2 regions of the Marinobacter psychrophilus genome follow, and region 1 is predicted to be linked to the other one. Evidence: riboswitches for the same ligand, from Rfam matches in the RefSeq annotation. Region 1 holds a riboswitch; the other holds the start of a gene.
What was found. A riboswitch is a leader RNA that binds a small molecule or an ion and turns the genes downstream of it on or off. The one in region 1 is predicted to bind thiamine pyrophosphate.

Region 1 (8,587 bases):
GGTGGCCTTTCTTGTCAGCCTTTCCATTGTTGGGGTAGACGTTACGCCGCTGCTGGCCGGTGCCGGTATTATCGGTCTGGCGGTCGGTTTTGGTGCCCAGACGCTGGTACAGGATTTAATCACCGGGCTGTTTATTGTGGTGGAAGATTCAATGTCGGTGGGCGACTTCGTAGAGATCAACGGTTTTATGGGCACGGTAGAAGGCTTCAATCTACGCACCGTGAGGCTGCGGGACCTAGAAGCGGTGGTACATCACATTACCTTCAGCAAAATCAGCTCGATTCACAATATGTCACGGCAGTTTGGCATTGCGCTGATCAAGATCCGGGTACCGCCAGACCTGCCTATTGATGACGCCATCAAGCTGATGACTGACACCGCAGAAGAACTGCGTGCGGATCCCGCCATGCGCTGGCTGATCTGGTCGCCCCTTGAAATGCAGGGTATTCACGCGTTTGAAGACGGTTGTCCGGTTTTGCGCATGCGTATGCGCACCAAACCAGAGTACCAGTGGGATGTGTCACGAGCGTTCAATCTATTGCTAAAGCGACGTATGGAAGACCTGTATCTGGACGTGGCTGCACCGCGCATAAGCGTACAAATGGAGGCCGAAGGCGGCGCTCGTGCGCCGGGTCGCGGAGGCAAAGCCGTCAATATGGAAAATCAGAATTAACCCAGCAGACATTAAAAAAACCAGACTCTGCGAACAAAACAAAGCCTGGCAACAGTCAACGCTGCATCTGAAAATCGAAGTGTCAGGCGCGGGCGATGCGCCCGGCCAGCGGTGATGACGGCTCTGCCAGTTGGCGGCGGGGCATGCGTCCGGCAAGAAATGCTTCACGCCCGGCTTGCACCGCCAGTCTCATGGCACGGGCCATAGCAATAGGGTCTGGCGAAAGGGCAATAGCCGAGTTCAGCAATACTGCATCGCAGCCCAGCTCCATCGCCATAGCAGCCTCATGAGCGGCACCAATACCGGCATCCACCAACACAGGCACGCTCGCGCGCTCGACAATCAGACGAATGTTGTGGGGGTTTTGAATACCAAGGCCAGAGCCAATCAACGAGCCCAGGGGCATGATCGCGCAGCAGCCGATCTTCTCCAGCTCCAGCGCAACAATGGGGTCGTCGCTGGTGTACACCATCACGTCAAAGCCATCACGAATTAGCACTTCGGCCGCTTTTAGAGTTTCCACCACATTCGGATAAAGGGTGGCGTCATCGCCCAGCACTTCCAGCTTGACCAAATTGTGGCCATCCAGCAGCTCGCGGGCCAGCTTACAGGTACGCACCGCAGAACGGGCATCGTAACAGCCGGCGGTATTAGGCAGCAGCGTGTAGCGGTTTGGTGGCAGAAAATCCAGCAGGTTGGGTTCGTCGGGGTTCTGACCAATGCTGGTGCGGCGCACGGCAAACGTTACGACCTCGGCACCGCTTTCGTAAAGTGCCCGCGCGGTTTCATCGTAGTCTTTGTAGCGGCCAGTACCCACCATAAGGCGCGATGTGAATTGCCGCCCTGCGATCACCAATGGTTTGTCCAAGGTTTGTTCTGTCATGTTGTGTTCCTGTTTGTGTGGGTACCGACTTGCACAAGCGGAGACTGTTGCAAGTGTTTGTACCGTGATTTGATATTGGGCAGTAAAATAGCGTTTCAGCGATGATCAGGCCTGGCCAACCCTAAATGTTCGCGCAAAGTGCGGCCCTGATATTCAGTACGAAACAGCCCGCGACCTTGCAGCACCGGCACCACCTGCTCGATAAAGTCTTCGATGCCACCGGGCAGCGACGGCGGCATCAAGTTAAACCCGTCGGCGCCCTCGTTGCGGAACCAGTGCTCCATCTTGTCCGCAATCTGCCGTGGCGTGCCAACCATAGTGCAGTGGCCACCCCCCGCCGCCAGCCGGCCCAACAGCTGGCGCAAAGTCGGCTGTTCCGTTTCGATAATGCGTAAAATGGTGCTGTAACGACCCTGTGGCCCGCTAAACTCCTCCAATGGCGGAAGTGTTGGCACGGGTGCGTCCAAATCCCAGCTCGAACAGTCCTGGCCGATAAACATGGCCAGCTGACGCAAAGACGCATCGACAGGTAACAACTCATCAAGCTCACGCTGCTTGGCCTTTGCTTCCGCCTCGGTGGGTGCCACGTAGGTCACCAAACCCGGCAGAATCGGCACATAAACCTCGCGACCACCGGCTTTTACCCGCTGTTTGATATCGCGGTAATAGCTTTGCGCCGCTGGCAAATCATAAGCAACTGCATAAATCGCCTCGGCGCATCTGGCCGCCAGCTCCCGCCCGGGCTCTGACGCACCGGCCTGAAACAGCACTGGATGCCCCTGCACCGGGCGCGGTACGTTCAGCGGTCCGTCTACCCGAAAAAACTCACCCTGGTGGTTTATCGGACGCACCTTGGCAGGGTCGGCGTAATGGCCCTGGCGGTCAAACCGCAAAGCGTCATCGGCCCAGGAGTCCCACAATCCCAATACCGCCTGCACAAACTCGTCGGCGCGGCGGTAACGCTCGGCGTGGCCGGGCATAGATTCATAACCATGGTTGCGGGCTTCTACATCAAACATCGACGTAACCACGTTCCAACCAATGCGGCCGCCAGAGATATGATCCAGCGACGCGACGAGACGCGCGGCATGAAACGGTGTGTAAAACGTGCTGGATACGGTGCTGATAAACCCGATCTTTTCTGTGGCCCGGCTCATGGCTGCCATGGCCGTTAGCGGTTCCAGGTAAAACCAGCTGCCATCTGACACATTGCCCGCCGAATTGCTGTCGGCGAAAAATACGGCGTCTAGCTTCCCTCGTTCGGCGGTTTGCGCCAAGCGCTCGTAATAGCGAATGTCTCCCAACTGCTCCACCGCCGACTGCGGGTGGCGCCAGGCTGCCCGATGATGGCCGCAGCCCATCAAAAACAGATTTATGTGCATCATCCGTTGATGTACATCTGGAGCCGTCATCAGTTTTTCACCAACCCACCGTCTACCACCAGGTTCTGCCCGGTGACCGAGCGCGACCAGGGTGACGCAAAAAATAAAGTGGCATCGGCAAACTCTGCTGGCGTGGTCACCCGCCGCAACGGTGTGCTGGCTGCGATGAAATCAAACACCGCCTCGGGCGTGGCAGCCGATGCGTCCGTGGTGCGCAGCAGGCCACCCGACACCATATTGACGGTGATGTTGTCTGGGCCCAAATCCTGAGACAAGGTACGGGTGAGCGACAGCAAAGCGGCTTTACCCGCAGTGTAATCGTGGTACGGCACCACCGGGTTCTGGAACAGGTTGGTTCCCACATTCACAATGCGACCAAAACCCACTTCACGCATGCCAGCCAGTGCCGCCTGAGTGGTGTTCAGTGCACCGCCCACCACGCCGGCAAACTGCTGGTTCAGATTTTCCCAGGTCAGCTGCTCCGCGTTCGGGCGAGCATCGCCGTTGAATGAGAAATCCGGTAAAGCATTATTGATGACCGTGGTCACCGGAAACCCGAAATGCTGCCGCGCCTGGGCAAACATCGCCTGCACAGCTGCGCGGTCGGTCACATCAGCCTGCACCGCAAGCGCACGCACCGGTTCTTCAGCGGCAAGTTTGTGCGCCGCTTCGGCGCTGTTGCGATAGTTGATGACCACACTGGCGCCTTCGCGCAAAAACGCGCGCACCAGATGTTCTCCCAAACCGCGGGCAGCACCGGTTATCAAAACCAGTTGTTGATCAAGACGGATGGATTTATGCATAGACACCTCATGGCTGAGGCGAAGGTATGAATGGACAGATTTGGTACCGGCGCACCTTCTGACATCCCTTCGCCAGTGTGAACTGGATCAGGTTCAACGGGTGTGCTCTCAGCCCTGCAAAGCAGGACACCCCGTGTCGAGCCCAAACCATAGCATAACGAATGCGCGAATATGCAGCCCAAGCCGCCACAAACTAGCTGCAATTGACAAGTACGAGCAGACTTCCTACTCTACTGACATTCCTGGGGGCGCCATTGCGATGGCTGAGACTCCGCACTGTGTGCGGTAACCCTTCGAACCTGATCCGGGTAATGCCGGCGAAGGGAAGGATAAAGCCTGCTTTACGCTTGCCTGTGCGCTCCTTTCTTTGCCTGCGGTTTGTCCCGGTTGTCCCGGTCATTCGCCACCTATGGCGATGACACTCCCGTCTGCCACGGCAAGGAAGATTTACCAATGCTAAGCACCTCTACCGCCCTTGTGTGGCTTGTTTTATTTGCTGCACTTTTTGCCATACCCGGCCTGATTTACGCACGCCACAAGCAAGACAAACTGGACGATTTTCTGGTGGCCCGCAACAGTCAGAGCAGCTCCGCTACCCTACTGACACTGCTCGCGACCACCATGGGCACCTGGATTCTGTTTGGCCCGGCGCAAGCCGCCACCTGGGGTGGTATTGGTGCCGTTACCGGTTATGCGCTGGGTGCCCTGGCGCCGCGGCTGATCATGATTCCCTTGGGTAAACGCATTCGCACACTGATGCCCGAAGGCCACACGCTGACCGAATTTGTGCTCGGCCGCTATGGCCGTGTTATGTACGGATTCGTGCTGGTGATCATGGTTTTCTATCTCTTTATCAGCCTGACAGCGGGCCTGACGGCCATTGCCAAAATGGTGTCTTTGTTGGCGCCGGTTCCTCTGTGGCTAACCGCCAGCATCGTCATGGGCGCCACCCTGCTGTACACCCTGTACGGCGGCCTACGGGTCACTATTTTTACCGACCGGGTACAAATGCTGGTGATTTTGCCATTCCTGGCGCTATTAATTGGTTTTGGCTGGCAGGCCACCGGAGGTTTGGCTCCGGCGCTGCAAGGCTTGCAGGAAAAAGCACCGCATCTGCTGGACCCGCTGGACATCAACGGCCTAAAGTCCGGCCTGACTTTTTTCCTGGCGGTGGTGCTGACCGGATTATTTTACCAAGGCACCTGGCAGCGCATTTTCGCCGCCCGCGATAACAAGGTTATCCGCAACGGTTTTATCATCAGCGGTCTGCTGAGCTTCCCTATCATTTTCATCATGGGCTTATTCGGGCTGGCGTTTGTCGGTTTGGGCTTGCCGGGGGACGGCTCGGTGGCGCTGTTCAGCGTGCTGTTGGCCGATGTGCCCGTGTGGTTTGCCATTGGCCTGCTACCCTTCGGGCTGGCGCTGATTATGAGCAGCGCAGACTCCACCATCAGCGGGCTGACGAGCATCATGGTCATAGACCTGCGCCGACTGCTGCCCAAGTTGGGCAACCATAGTCTGCTGTCGCTATCGCGTTGGCTGATTGTGTTGTTGTCGATACCGGTTTTGTTCGTGGCGGCCCAAGGCTACAGCGTGCTTTACCTGTTTCTGCTTGCCGATCTGTTGTGCTGCGCCGCCGCTTTCCCGGTATTTTTCGGCTTCTACAACGCCCGTTACCAAAGCTACAACGCCGCGATTAGCACGTTTGCCGGCCTGGCTACCGGGTTGATGCTGTTTCCCGCACCGGGGGCGCCGCTCACCTATTTGCTGGAATCTTTCCTGCTGGCAACCTTTGTACCGATTGCGGTGTCGTTATTGTTGCTGCTACTGCCAAAGGGCAAGCTCTTTGATTTCTCTGTGCTGGCGCAGCGGGTCAAAGAACTGGAGGGGTAATGCCAGGGGTTTAGCGCTGTTTGTACTGAGTTGGGCAATAACCCCGGCTTATGTCCGGGCTTCTCAACTTCAGGTGTTTTGTTGAGCGGCCCGACACCCGCGCCCGCCACAGCCTGAAACTACTTGGCTTCAGTGACTTGCGCATAAACCGGATAACCTCGGGTTCTGACATGCCGTACAGTTGCTGAATGGCCTCGAAAGGCGTTCGGTCTTCCCAGGCCATCTCAATAACACGGGACTCGTCGGATGGACTCATGGCGTTTGCCCTAACAGAACAGAATTGTTCGAAGCGATACGTGCTACCACGGCTTTTGGATGCAGGTTAGCCGAGCCCTGCTCATTGCCCACCGGAATTGCAATGGGAACTAACACTTCATTCCGGCGCAAAAACCAGGGCATAAAGGGCGGATTGTAGCGCGCCCAAACCGGCTCGCCAATCGCGCGAAAGCCGTTTTCATTGATCCACGCGTCCAGCTTATTCTTGTGGCTCTGGTAACCCTTTTCACTCCAGGTACCTGAGTAGCGCACCACGGCCATGCGCTGTGTGGGAACCTGGCGTAGCGTTATTTTGGGGTCTTTGGGCTGCGGCAGCGTCTCCATTGTAAAAGACGCGGGCATCATAAAGCTTACAACCCAGCTGTCGTTTTCCCGCTTCTGACCGACCGGCGACGTCATATCAATCTTTTCGCTTTCAGCTTCCTGCGCGACCGGCGAAGTCATTTCAATTGTCTGCTGGGAGGTATTGTCACCGGAGATGTATTTGAACAACCGGCCGAAGGCCTTGTTACCGGCGTTAGAAAACTTTCCGTCTACGATGGTTTCGGCCAGGATATGTGGCTCGTAATCGCGCACCTCAAAGCTCTGATCCTTGAGTACAACGGTGTATTCGGCTTCTTCTGTCGCCATAACGTTGCCAACTCCGAGAATTGCCACAATCATCACCCAAACTGTCTGCTTCAGGTGAGTCATTAGCGCCCACCCCCAAAAGGTCTCTGGAGATCCATAGAAACACCTCACTTTTTGTGTACTCTTGAAGTCTGGCATGGAAGACAGAGAGACGCCATGTCCAAACTTTTGAGCCTTCATACGTGGCAATATCCAGGAATTACTGCCACGCTTTTAATTGTGGAAGGAAATAGCTCCACGTTTGAATGTGGATAGGGAGAAACACTATGTATCGCAAAATTCTCGTGCCCGTCGACCTGTCACGTACGGCGCAAATGTCAAAGGCGCTCAACACGGCAATCGACATCGCCAAGCATTATAACGCCGCACTCTGCTACATCGCGGTCACCAACACGACTCCGTCCGCCGCTGCACACAATCCGGAAGAACTGGCCAAAAAGCTCAACACTTTTGCCCAAGAGCAGGGGGAATTACACGGCGTCGCTACCGACAGCAAAGTGATCTCGACGGCAGATACCTCCGTGGAACTGGATGACCGATTGCTGGAATCCATCAAAGAAACCGGTGCAGACCTGGTCATCATGGCGTCACACTCGCCTGGCACCGGCGATCGCTTGCACATTCTCCACTCGAATGGTGCAAACATCGTCAGACACAGTAACGTGTCGGTTTTCGTTGTGCGTGAGGATTAATCTGGTGCGGCGCCGGGGCCCGAGACCTTAATCCTGTCGTTTCGAATGTAAAAGTCTCCGTTGATCGTCAAAGCCAAAGGCTGTCCACTTAGCGGAGCCTCTTCGGGCAAGCCTCTTTGGGCATGCACGTGCAAATGCGGCTCTGAACTATTGCCGGAATTACCCATCTCCCCAAGCTTGTCGCCAATTTCCAGACTGTTTCCGGCCCGAACCTGAACGCTGCCCTGGCGCAAATGCGCCAACACCACAAAGAAATCACCGCAATCAACAGCGACGTAATTGCCTACGATATTCTCGGGGTCTATTTCAGGAACCTGCATGTCCTGAATACCGTCCACAATTCTGGTGACTTCCCCCTTACAAGGTGCTAACACCGCTGTTCCGAAGGTGACATAACGAGCTGGGTCAGCGGGTTGCCAGCCTTCTACATGACGGCCAAATGGCGTAATCCGTACAATGTCGAGCGCGCGGCTCTGGCCCCGCCAGGGCCGGAATCGCTCTACCGATTTGTCCAGTGTATGCAGGTGAATATTGACCAGTCTGCCTGAGCCCCCTTGCGCCACCAGATAGTCGCCCGCACCGAAGGGCGGTGCAATATTCACGGTGTCTACCGGCGGAAGTTCACGGCCCAGCCACGCCAGATAACCCATATAACCGCCGATCGAGCCGAACCCGGCTACTATAAGCACCAGCGTCGTTGGCCCGGCTGACGCTTGCCAAAATCCGTTGCCCAGGAGGCGGCCTCGCACAAGATGCCAAGCTGTAATCAACAGGAACACAACGGCGTAAACATACGGCACCCAGAAAGGTGGCATCGTCCATAAAGCCGCGAGCCCTATCCCCAGAATAACCGCGCCAACTGAAATAGCCTGAAGCCCAAAAGCCAGAAAGCCAGCTGCCGGAAACCGTGCAAACCAAAACAGCAGCAGCACCGGAAGAAGAATCTGAGTAACCATGACCATCCAAGACATTAATCGGGGTTCCTTAATTTAAGCCGCAATACTGATAGGGAATACACACAAAGAATTCTTACAAAGAGCGCTCATAACCAAAGCCACTACCACGCCAGCCAGATGACATGCTTAGCACCCTTTCCGGGGCGATGGGCACGCACCGTCACCGGCTCAACAGACAGCCCGGCACGCTTGATCCGTTCGGTAAAAGTGGGGTCTTGCCCTGCCGACCAGTAAGCCAGAATGCCTTCGGACGTCAGCGCGGCCTGGGCGGCGGCAATACCGGCGGCGGTGTACAACCAATCATTTTCCTTACGGGTCATTCCTTCGGGACCGTTGTCGATATCCAGCAAAATGGCGTCATAGTGGCCCGGGGAGTCTTTGATCAGCTGCACCACGTCG
Region 2 (8,587 bases), 1.9 Mb from region 1:
GGATGAAGGCCAAGGCCAATGTTATCTGCAACGTTCAGGTGCTCAAACAGATTGTGCTCCTGAAACACGCTGGTGATCGGGCGTTCCCAAGGTGGCAATGGCGTCAATTCCTGCCGACGCCAGCGAATAGAGCCGCCACTTGCTTGCAGGAACCCGGCAAGCAGATTGAGCAGGGTGGATTTGCCAGAACCACTGACGCCATGAATAGCGAGGCATTCGCCGGGTGCCAGCGTAAAATCAAACTGCCACTTCGGCCCATGTTGGTCGGGTGAAGTCGGGTAGTGAAAACCTAGACCGGAAACATCAAGCATGGTGAATGTCCATAACGGATACGTTCTGCGGTCGGGCAAATGGGCGTAAGCGGGCAGCGCGGGTAAGAATATGAGCGAGGCTAAATATCATCAACAACAGTAGAATAAGCCAAAGCCCGGTAGCCGCTGCTGCAACCAGTTGATAGCTGCCGAGCTGCTGGTACAGCAGCACCGGAAGTGTGGGTGCACCAGGCGAGCCAAACAGTGCAATCACCCCAAAATCTCCCAGAGAAAGGCCAACTCCGTAGGCCAACGCCAACGCTAACGGGCGCTTGAGCCGCGGCCAGTGCAGCGAGCGCCAGCGATACCAACCTAGAATACCCAGCTGGTCAGCCAGCTGTCGGCTTGGCTGGTCCAGGCTTGCCAGCGGCCCACGAACAAGCTGAAGAATGAAGGGCAGTGCCATCATGGCGTTAATCAGTGCTACCAGAAGCATTCCCTGGCCGGCTGAACCGAGGCTAGGGCGAAACAGCAGAAACAGACCGGTTCCCAATACCAGCGGTGGCACTATCAACGGCAAGTAGCCGGCGCTGTGAGTGACCATTTTTGCCTTGGGGAATTGCCCGGCTGCAACAATGGCCAGAGTGGCGATGACCGCTAACAGGCCAGCGGGCAGGGCAATCGCCAGGCTTTTCACGGTGGCCCGGAACAGCGGTGTTTGTGGGTCAAGCATGGGCAGCGTGGCCAGCCCAGGATAGCCGCGGGTGACAATGGCCAGCAGTGGCAGCAGAAGGAAAATGGCGAAGGCCAGTACCAGTGCGCCATCGCAAAATCGTGCTAGTCCGCGATTATCGCGCCGCGGCGGCGGTTGGCTGAAGCGTCGTTCTGATAACACTCTGGTGGGCTCACCCAGGCGCATAACCAGCCACCACAGGCCCCCACAAATACTTAGCTGCACCAGCGCAAGCAAGGCAGCGCGGCCAAAATCGAATTCAAAGCGCAGGGCCTGGTAAATAGCCACTTCCAATGTGGTTGCATTTGGTCCGCCGCCCAGAGTCATTACGATGGCAAAACTGGTAAAACACAGGGTAAACACCAGCGCCAGCAACCCGGGCAACACCGGTTTCATGGCCGGCCAGTCTAGAACCCGCCACACTATAAAACCGCGCAGCCCCATCTGGCTAGCCAGGCGCTTTTGGCTCTGCGGTGTGGCCTCCAGCGCTTGAAGTAGGATGCGTGCAATCAGCGGGGCGTTAAAAAATACATGGGCCAGTACAATGCCGTTCAAACCGTACAGATTCCACTGCAGCGCCGGTATAAAGTCACTCACAACCACAGTCAACCAACCCTGGCGGCCGTAAACGTTGACCAGACCAGAAACCACCACAATGGAGGGCATTACCAGGCTGAGCTCCATCAGCCGGAGTAGAAGGCCGCGGCCGGGAAACTGCGGTTGCCGCGCCAGCGCCCGGGCAACGGGAATGGCAAGCAGCGTGCTGATAAGCACAGACAGCAGCGCCTGCCAGACGGTAAAAACAACCACGTTGCGCAGATAACGGCTGTGCCAGAGCTCTTCCGGGTTCAGCGCCGGTGCCTGCCACAGTAGGGCGCCCACGCCTGTGGCCGTCAGTGTGATAATAGTTAGAGCAATCAGCACCCCGGGTGCCAACTGCCAGCCGGGGTGGCTCAGCGGCGCGCGATGGGCGTTACAAAAGCTCAGCGGATTTTGCATTAGCCAGTCCGCTAGCGCGTCATGGCTTCCAGCCACTCATCGACCCATTCGCGCCGGTGCTGTGCTACTTCGGCCGGATTAAAAAACAGGGTGCGGGACGGTTGTATCAGGCGGTTAAAAACATCGGGCAGTTCGGCGCCCAAATCAATGGCCGGGTACATAACGTTCTTCAGCGGAATATGGCGCTGAAAGTCGGCGCTTAGCATGAAATCCAAAAATTCTCTTGCCAGCGTTTGATGTGGCGAACTGGCGACCACTGCCGCCACTTCCACTTGCAGGTAGTGACCTTCACTGAACTCTGCTGCCTGGTAGCGTTCGGTCTTGTCGACGGCCATGTGGTAGGCCGGTGAGGTGCTGTAAGACAGAATCATTGGCGCTTCACCGTTCATAAACAATGAAAAATAGCCGTCACTCCAGCTTTTTGTGGTGGTCAGGATTTTTTTCTGCAGCTGCTCCCACTTGGCCCCGGCATCGTCGCCGTAAACGTGGCGCATCCAAAGCAAAAGGCCTAGGCCGGGGGTGCTGGTGCGCGGGTCTTGAATGATGATCTTCAAATCGTCTGGTGCTGCAATCAGCTCAGCCAGGCTTTTTGGCGGGTTGGCCAACTGCTCGGTGTCGTAAACAAACGCGAAGTGGCCCCAGTCGTAGGGTACGAACACTGGGTCTTGCCAGAGGATGGGTAAATCGAGAGCGTCCAGATTTACATTGTGCGGCGCCAATAGCCCAGTGGAGCGAGCCAGTTCCATGGTGCCGGTGTCCAGGCCCAACACCAGGTCGGCTGAGCTGCTGGCGCCTTCTAACCTCAGTCGCTGCAAAATGTCCCCGCCGCTGTCGAGCACCACATAATTAAGTTGGCAGTCACAGCGCTGTTCAAACGCCGTTTTTACCGCCGGTCCTGGCCCCCATTCCGCTGCGAACGAGGGGTGAGTGTATACCGTTAAGTTGGGGTTTTCGGTAGCGCTGGATAAATTGGTAAAAATGAGGATAAATAATCCTAAAACAGTCCGAGTTTTAGCAGGGAGTAGGGCAGTGTGACTATTTTGAGCAATGCGTTGTAGCAGCGAATACGCCATGGTGGTTAAACCTCAAAACTCGGTTTTAGGGCACCACACGCGGTTTTCGGCCGGTTAAAGCTCAATTCCTTCGCCAGCATTATCTGGGGCAGGTTCCGCGGGTATGGTCTCAGCCTGTTGGAGGCACCCCGTTGAGAAAGGCGAGTATAGCAGGCTAAGCCTCATAAGGACGATACCGGAATCCAAAAACTATACCAACATGCAATAAAATATTCCTACTTTACAGCTACATCGGCGACATCCTCAAAATCAGTGGCACATTGACCAATAACAACGACGCCTAAATACTTCCAATGTGCAAACGCCTAAAACTGACACTGCGTACTATTGCGAATTTAATGGGATGCAGCTGTACCTGAGTGAGTGTTCAATATAAGGTTGAGCGATTACTCAAAATATTTACTGATGCCCTATGTTGGCCTCAAAATCTGGAATTAATCATGGCTCGTGCAACGATTCACAACCGCCAAGACTCTCTGGAGCGGGCTCTTCAGCTGTTCTGGCAAAAAGGCTTTCATGCAACCTCACTGAAGGACCTGGAGAAAGCGCTCGACATGCGGCCGGGTAGTATCTATGCCACCTTTGGCAGCAAGGATGGGCTATTTCAGGAGTCTCTGGAACGCTATGCTCGCTTGGGGCTGGCCGAGTTCGAACGCACCTTACACGCTTACCCATCACCATTAGCGGGGCTTGCCGCTTATTTGCGCGGGCTAGGTAGCCTTCGCGATCGGGAATTACCAAGTCGAGCCTGCATGCTGGTCAAAAGCCTGTTGGAGCTGGGCGAGCGAGAGAAAACAGCCTGGCGCAAGGCCGAAGATCTGTTAGCAAGTATGGAAAAACGCTTTATTGACCGTTTCGATGTGGCACAGGAGATCGGGGAACTGGATGCCCAGCTCGACCCCGTTCGCCTTGGACGGCGCTTGCAGGCAGAAGTAATGGGATTACGCGCTTTTGCCCATCGTGACGTCGACAGTGCGGCGGTTCACGCTCTCGCTGAGGATATGGCCTTGTCCCTGGAAGCACTGCGAATGAGCAGTTTTGTACACGAAAGTTAGTTTTTGAGTAATTTATGGTTGCTCGACATGATCCTGGCCATCTTTCAAAAATAGATAATGCGTTCAATACACTAGCGACAAGTCAGGACGGGCAATGAGAACCGCCTCCGACTTGCTAGGCATGTTAGTCAGCCTTATGCCACTCAAACTTCTGGAACGGCTTGTCTATTGGCGTCTCGGCAAGGTGATTTGTGTAGTTGCTCATCACCTTCTGTGCGGTGCCAAGAACGACCTCAAGAATCTGGCGCTTAGTGAAACCAGCCTCTAGAAATGCTGCCACGGCACTGTCATCCGCGTTGCCGCGGCCGCGCACAACGGCGAGGGTGAAGTCGCGAAGGGTTTCCAGCCGGTCTGTCGGTAACGGTGTTTCGTTTCGCAGAGCTTCAGTGATGGCGTCATCAACGTTCATGCTTTTGGCAATACCGGTGTGAGCGGGCACGCAGTAATGGCAAGCATGCTCGACGTTGATGGTTTGCCAAACCACGGTAGTTTCTTCGTCGTCGAAGCTGCTATCCAGAAAAAGCTGGTGAAGCCGCTGATAACCTTCAAGTAAGCCTGGTGCTTCTGCCATAACCGCGTGAAGGCCTGGAACCATACCGAAAGCTTTGATGGAGTTGTCGAGTAAATTTTGGCTTGCTTGTGGGGCGCTTTCTTTGTCGTGAAGAGTAAAGTTGGTCATGGAATGACTCCTTGCGGTAAAGGTAAACGTGAGATTACTCACATCGAGCAAAACGTTGCCGTCAAATTTGAGTGATCACTCAAATTGAAGCGTGAGTTTACCTAGTGGGTGTAACGGAATAACAGTAACTCAACTTGAGCAATCGTTCAAACTTAATTTGAGCGATTACTCAAGTTACATGAACGTAGCACCATCGCAGTATTTATAAAGCAAAAAATCTTCAACCAAATTCTTAGCCTTGTAAGCTTGTTATCACCTTAGCTTTCGAAGCCCTTTCTCGTTCGGCGTAAAGAGATAGCTCATCGGTTACCTGAGCACCAAGAGCCTCTTCAAATGATTTACGATTCGCGCTACCTGCATAGGCCTCACTTTGCGCGCTCCCAAGGTTTGACTGGAAAATACCCGCCGCGCTCACTGGCAAAAAGTCTTCATAGGTAATCGGCTGCACTTCAATCAGCCCTTGTGCAATCAAGGCCTCCATATCTTCTTCGGTACAGTCCTTGGCGGTTTGCCCAGTGGTAGTCAGAAAATAGTGGAAATAGGCCAACCCCTCACGACGCATCGCCTGATCGCTGTCGGGAAACGCGGCAAATACGCCATTCATAACCGCTTGGTGCGCATCGTTATCGAGTCCTGCCGCTTGCTTGCGGCCGTCATTGAGGAGCTGGTCATACAGTGCGCGCCCTTTTGGCGTGAGAGCCACCCCTCGCTGTTCAACTTCACCGAAGCGGGCGGTGTGGGTACCCTGCGCTTCACCGGCAAAGCGGATCGACTCCTCCAACGCTTTAAAGCTGGTTTGGCGAAGCAAAATAGGCCGTTCACGACGTGGAGGCCCTTCGATGACTGCTTTTGGATTCATACCCACATCAGGCATGCGGCGCTGAACTTCATCGATATCTAATGTGCGCGGTGTGAGGTGATTGATGTGCGGCCCACGGAAGCAGACGACGTCAGCAATCAAGCGGTGTTCGTCGCATAGCGCGTGATAGGTATCTAAATCGACAGTGGCATTTTGATGCCAGCGGAATGTTTCAAGGGCTTCTTTTACAAATTGATCCGTTTCCTTGTCGGATAGCCCACCCTGAGACTCATAGCACTCGATCAGTTCCCGTACTTTGGATGTAAAAATGTCGCGCGTTGCTAAAATGGCCTCTGTACGCTTGCGAAGTACTTCATTTGCAATTAACTCCATGCGCAGTAGAGAGGTAAAAATACGGAACGGATTTTTGGATAGCGCATCATCGTTGATGGGTCTGAAAGCGGTTGAATGAACCGGTACACCCGCTTCAGAAAGATCGTAATAACCGACAGGATACATCCCCATAACGGCAAACAAGCGTCGCAACATAGACAGCTCAGCCGCTGTGCCCACACGAATTGCTCCGTGGCGTTCGACGCTAAGGCGTGCAAGTTCATTCTGCGCTTCCAAACGACGGTAAAGCTCAGGTTGTTGGTTAAGTGTTTCTTGATTTACGCATTCCACGAGTTCAAGTAGGGTGCCGTACTGAGGTACCTCTGCTTGATACATCGCCGACATAGCCTTTGAAAAACGGTTGCGAACGTCATCGGTTGAAACAAGCGTCTTTTGAATCATTTCGTGGCTCTTTATTGCCTATTGTTGAGATAGAGATATTACACCTGCGCTCGTTGAGCTAACAGCCTGCCTGTTTTGTCAACTCGCGCTCAAGTGGGCCGATTTTACCTTCGCAAAGAGGACTCTCCGAAGAAAACGTTATCCAGGGCAAAAACAAGAAGGGTTGTTAGGAGACAAAAATGGTGGCAAACGACTATCGATTGATTAGGCAAAAAAGATGCAGCGCTTCATTGCAGATACACGATAAGAATTTTGCAAAAAGAGGTTAAAATGATTTGAGTAAGTCGAGGAGATGCTCCGAAACCAAGCGCACAGATACTTTTCTGACATTTTAGCCGACTTTTAAACACTTGCACAACATATTGTTAACGAAAATGGAGGCGCGGGTCGGAATCGAACCGGCGTTAACGGAGTTGCAGTCCGCTGCATGACCACTCTGCCACCGCGCCTAAGAAAACTTTTTGACACTTTGCTCTCTAGTGGGGTGAGAGACTTTTGAAGTATTTTCTCTGATCCATCCAGAAAAAATTGGAGCGGGAAACGAGATTCGAACTCGCGACCTCAACCTTGGCAAGGTTGCGCTCTACCAACTGAGCTATTCCCGCAGATGCTGTTGTAATTTGTTGCCCAACAACGGATGCGAATTATACGGATCTTTCCTCGATCGTCAACAGCCTGGTGAAAAAATATTGGTAAGTAGTGAAGGAGAGAAGAACTTGCTGTTTAGCCATAAAAATACTAGTGCGCCTACCCGAGTTATCTTGGCAACTGGTTCGCCATCATACTAACGGCGATAACGGGATGACCAAGTTTCAGTAAATTGACGTATCCCGCTTCGCTGGTGCCGCCACCATAAGGAACAAGGTACAGCGAGTTTGTGCTAGCGAATGCCAGTAATCCGGGTACTCCAGAAGATGACCGTGGAAACGCCACTGCATCGTGGAAGCAATCAACCATTCCAACGCCGCATCTGGTGGGTTCCTTGTTGTCGAGTTTCAGGGTTGCTCGGACTGTTGCATACGCTGGTTTAACTCGCGCCAGCGAGACAGTTTGTCTGCCTCGCCAATACGCTTGTTTTTGCCAGCTTTGCTGGACCATAGACCACTACCGTTAAAGCTATAAACTGGCTTAAGATCAGTACGTTGTGATGCATATTTTATGTCGTTTATAAGGTTGTCAAGAATCAGTGGGTCGGCATCCGGGCGTGAATACCAGGCCAGAACCATGTGCGCCTGATTCAGCTCCAGAGCTTTGACATACACAATGCGTAGCTGCTCGTCGGGCACACCCATGGAGCGCAGGGTCTGGTATTTAGCAATGGAAAAATCCTCGCAATCACCGGCGTTGGTGGTCAGCAGTTCTACTGGAGTGGCCCAATAATCTTCTTCACCCCAGTGTTCAATGTCGCTGACAAAGCGCGACTGATTGAAAAACGAATTCACCAAGCGTAACTGTCGGTCTATCGGGGCTCTGCTGGCTAGCAGTTGTAGGCGCTGATAATTCTGCAGGCGCTGGTAGGCTTCGTCACCAAACTCGGCGCGCACATAGCTCATCAATGTATCGGTGAGCTCAAACGCGTTCCCAACCGAGCCTAGAGTGGCCGTCAGTAAAATTGCGCACAACCAAGAGCGGCCATTAAGCAGCAGGCGCAGCGCCGATGTCGTGGCTGCGGGTAACGAAGCGCGGTCTTGGGACGCTAGAATCAATCTTATCAACCTCCATTGCGCAAACTGTGGCGTAGCTGCTCAAGCCTTTCGCGTATTTCGTCTCGTCGTTGTTTGTCTGTAGGAGCATTGGCAGCGCTGGGAGGTTCTGATAAGTCAGGTTGTGAAAGTGCCGGCTGCGGACCTGCCGGTGGCGTGTAAGCAGGCTCTGGGCTTTGCGCTTCATTGGCAACAACGCTGAAACCACTGCGGCTGTCGATTTCTGGAAAATATAAATTTTCCAGCTTGCCAGAGCGCTCGATAATGATTCGTTCAGGGTAAACCGAGCGCAGTGTCGCGTTGCCGGGTAGGGTGTCGCCCACCAGGAAGGCGTCGGTGTTGTTGCGATCGTCTTCAATTAGCGCGCTGCCAGCAAAGTCGCCGGCGGCGGCTAAAACGCCCCGTAACGTAAGCTGTAAATTTGTTTCAGGCAGATTCTCTGTGTTTTGCTGAACGCCCGGGTTGTTGGCTTGTGTACTGCCAAACAGCTGAAGGCTAAA

Region 2: it holds a riboswitch for thiamine pyrophosphate, as region 1 does, so the genes downstream of both, thiB (thiamine ABC transporter substrate binding subunit) here and ABA45_RS17525 (sodium:solute symporter family protein) in region 1, are expected to answer to the same signal.

Annotation. Positions count from the first base shown of each region.
Region 1 is NZ_CP011494.1:3,859,031-3,867,617, forward strand. Features, by position in the region: gene ABA45_RS17505 (mechanosensitive ion channel family protein) at 1-673, shown strand, start outside; gene ABA45_RS17510 (thiazole synthase) at 756-1,556, opposite strand; gene ABA45_RS17515 (LLM class flavin-dependent oxidoreductase) at 1,652-2,968, opposite strand; gene ABA45_RS17520 (3-oxoacyl-ACP reductase) at 2,968-3,741, opposite strand; TPP riboswitch at 3,789-3,885, opposite strand; TPP riboswitch at 3,976-4,084, shown strand; gene ABA45_RS17525 (sodium:solute symporter family protein) at 4,195-5,634, shown strand; gene ABA45_RS17530 (TIGR03643 family protein) at 5,645-5,890, opposite strand; gene ABA45_RS17535 (SOUL family heme-binding protein) at 5,887-6,603, opposite strand; gene ABA45_RS17540 (universal stress protein) at 6,807-7,232, shown strand; gene ABA45_RS17545 (M23 family metallopeptidase) at 7,229-8,203, opposite strand; gene ABA45_RS17550 (spermine/spermidine synthase domain-containing protein) at 8,290-8,587, opposite strand, start outside.
Region 2 is NZ_CP011494.1:1,926,086-1,934,672, forward strand. Features, by position in the region: gene ABA45_RS08640 (ATP-binding cassette domain-containing protein) at 1-311, opposite strand, end outside; gene thiP (thiamine/thiamine pyrophosphate ABC transporter permease) at 304-1,983, opposite strand; gene thiB (thiamine ABC transporter substrate binding subunit) at 1,995-3,056, opposite strand; TPP riboswitch at 3,105-3,197, opposite strand; gene ABA45_RS08655 (TetR/AcrR family transcriptional regulator) at 3,497-4,111, shown strand; gene ABA45_RS08660 (carboxymuconolactone decarboxylase family protein) at 4,236-4,790, opposite strand; gene hglS (2-oxoadipate dioxygenase/decarboxylase HglS) at 5,023-6,384, opposite strand; tRNA gene ABA45_RS08670 (tRNA-Cys) at 6,760-6,833, opposite strand; tRNA gene ABA45_RS08675 (tRNA-Gly) at 6,914-6,989, opposite strand; gene ABA45_RS08680 (transglutaminase-like cysteine peptidase) at 7,380-8,090, opposite strand; gene ABA45_RS08685 (type II secretion system protein N) at 8,096-8,587, opposite strand, start outside.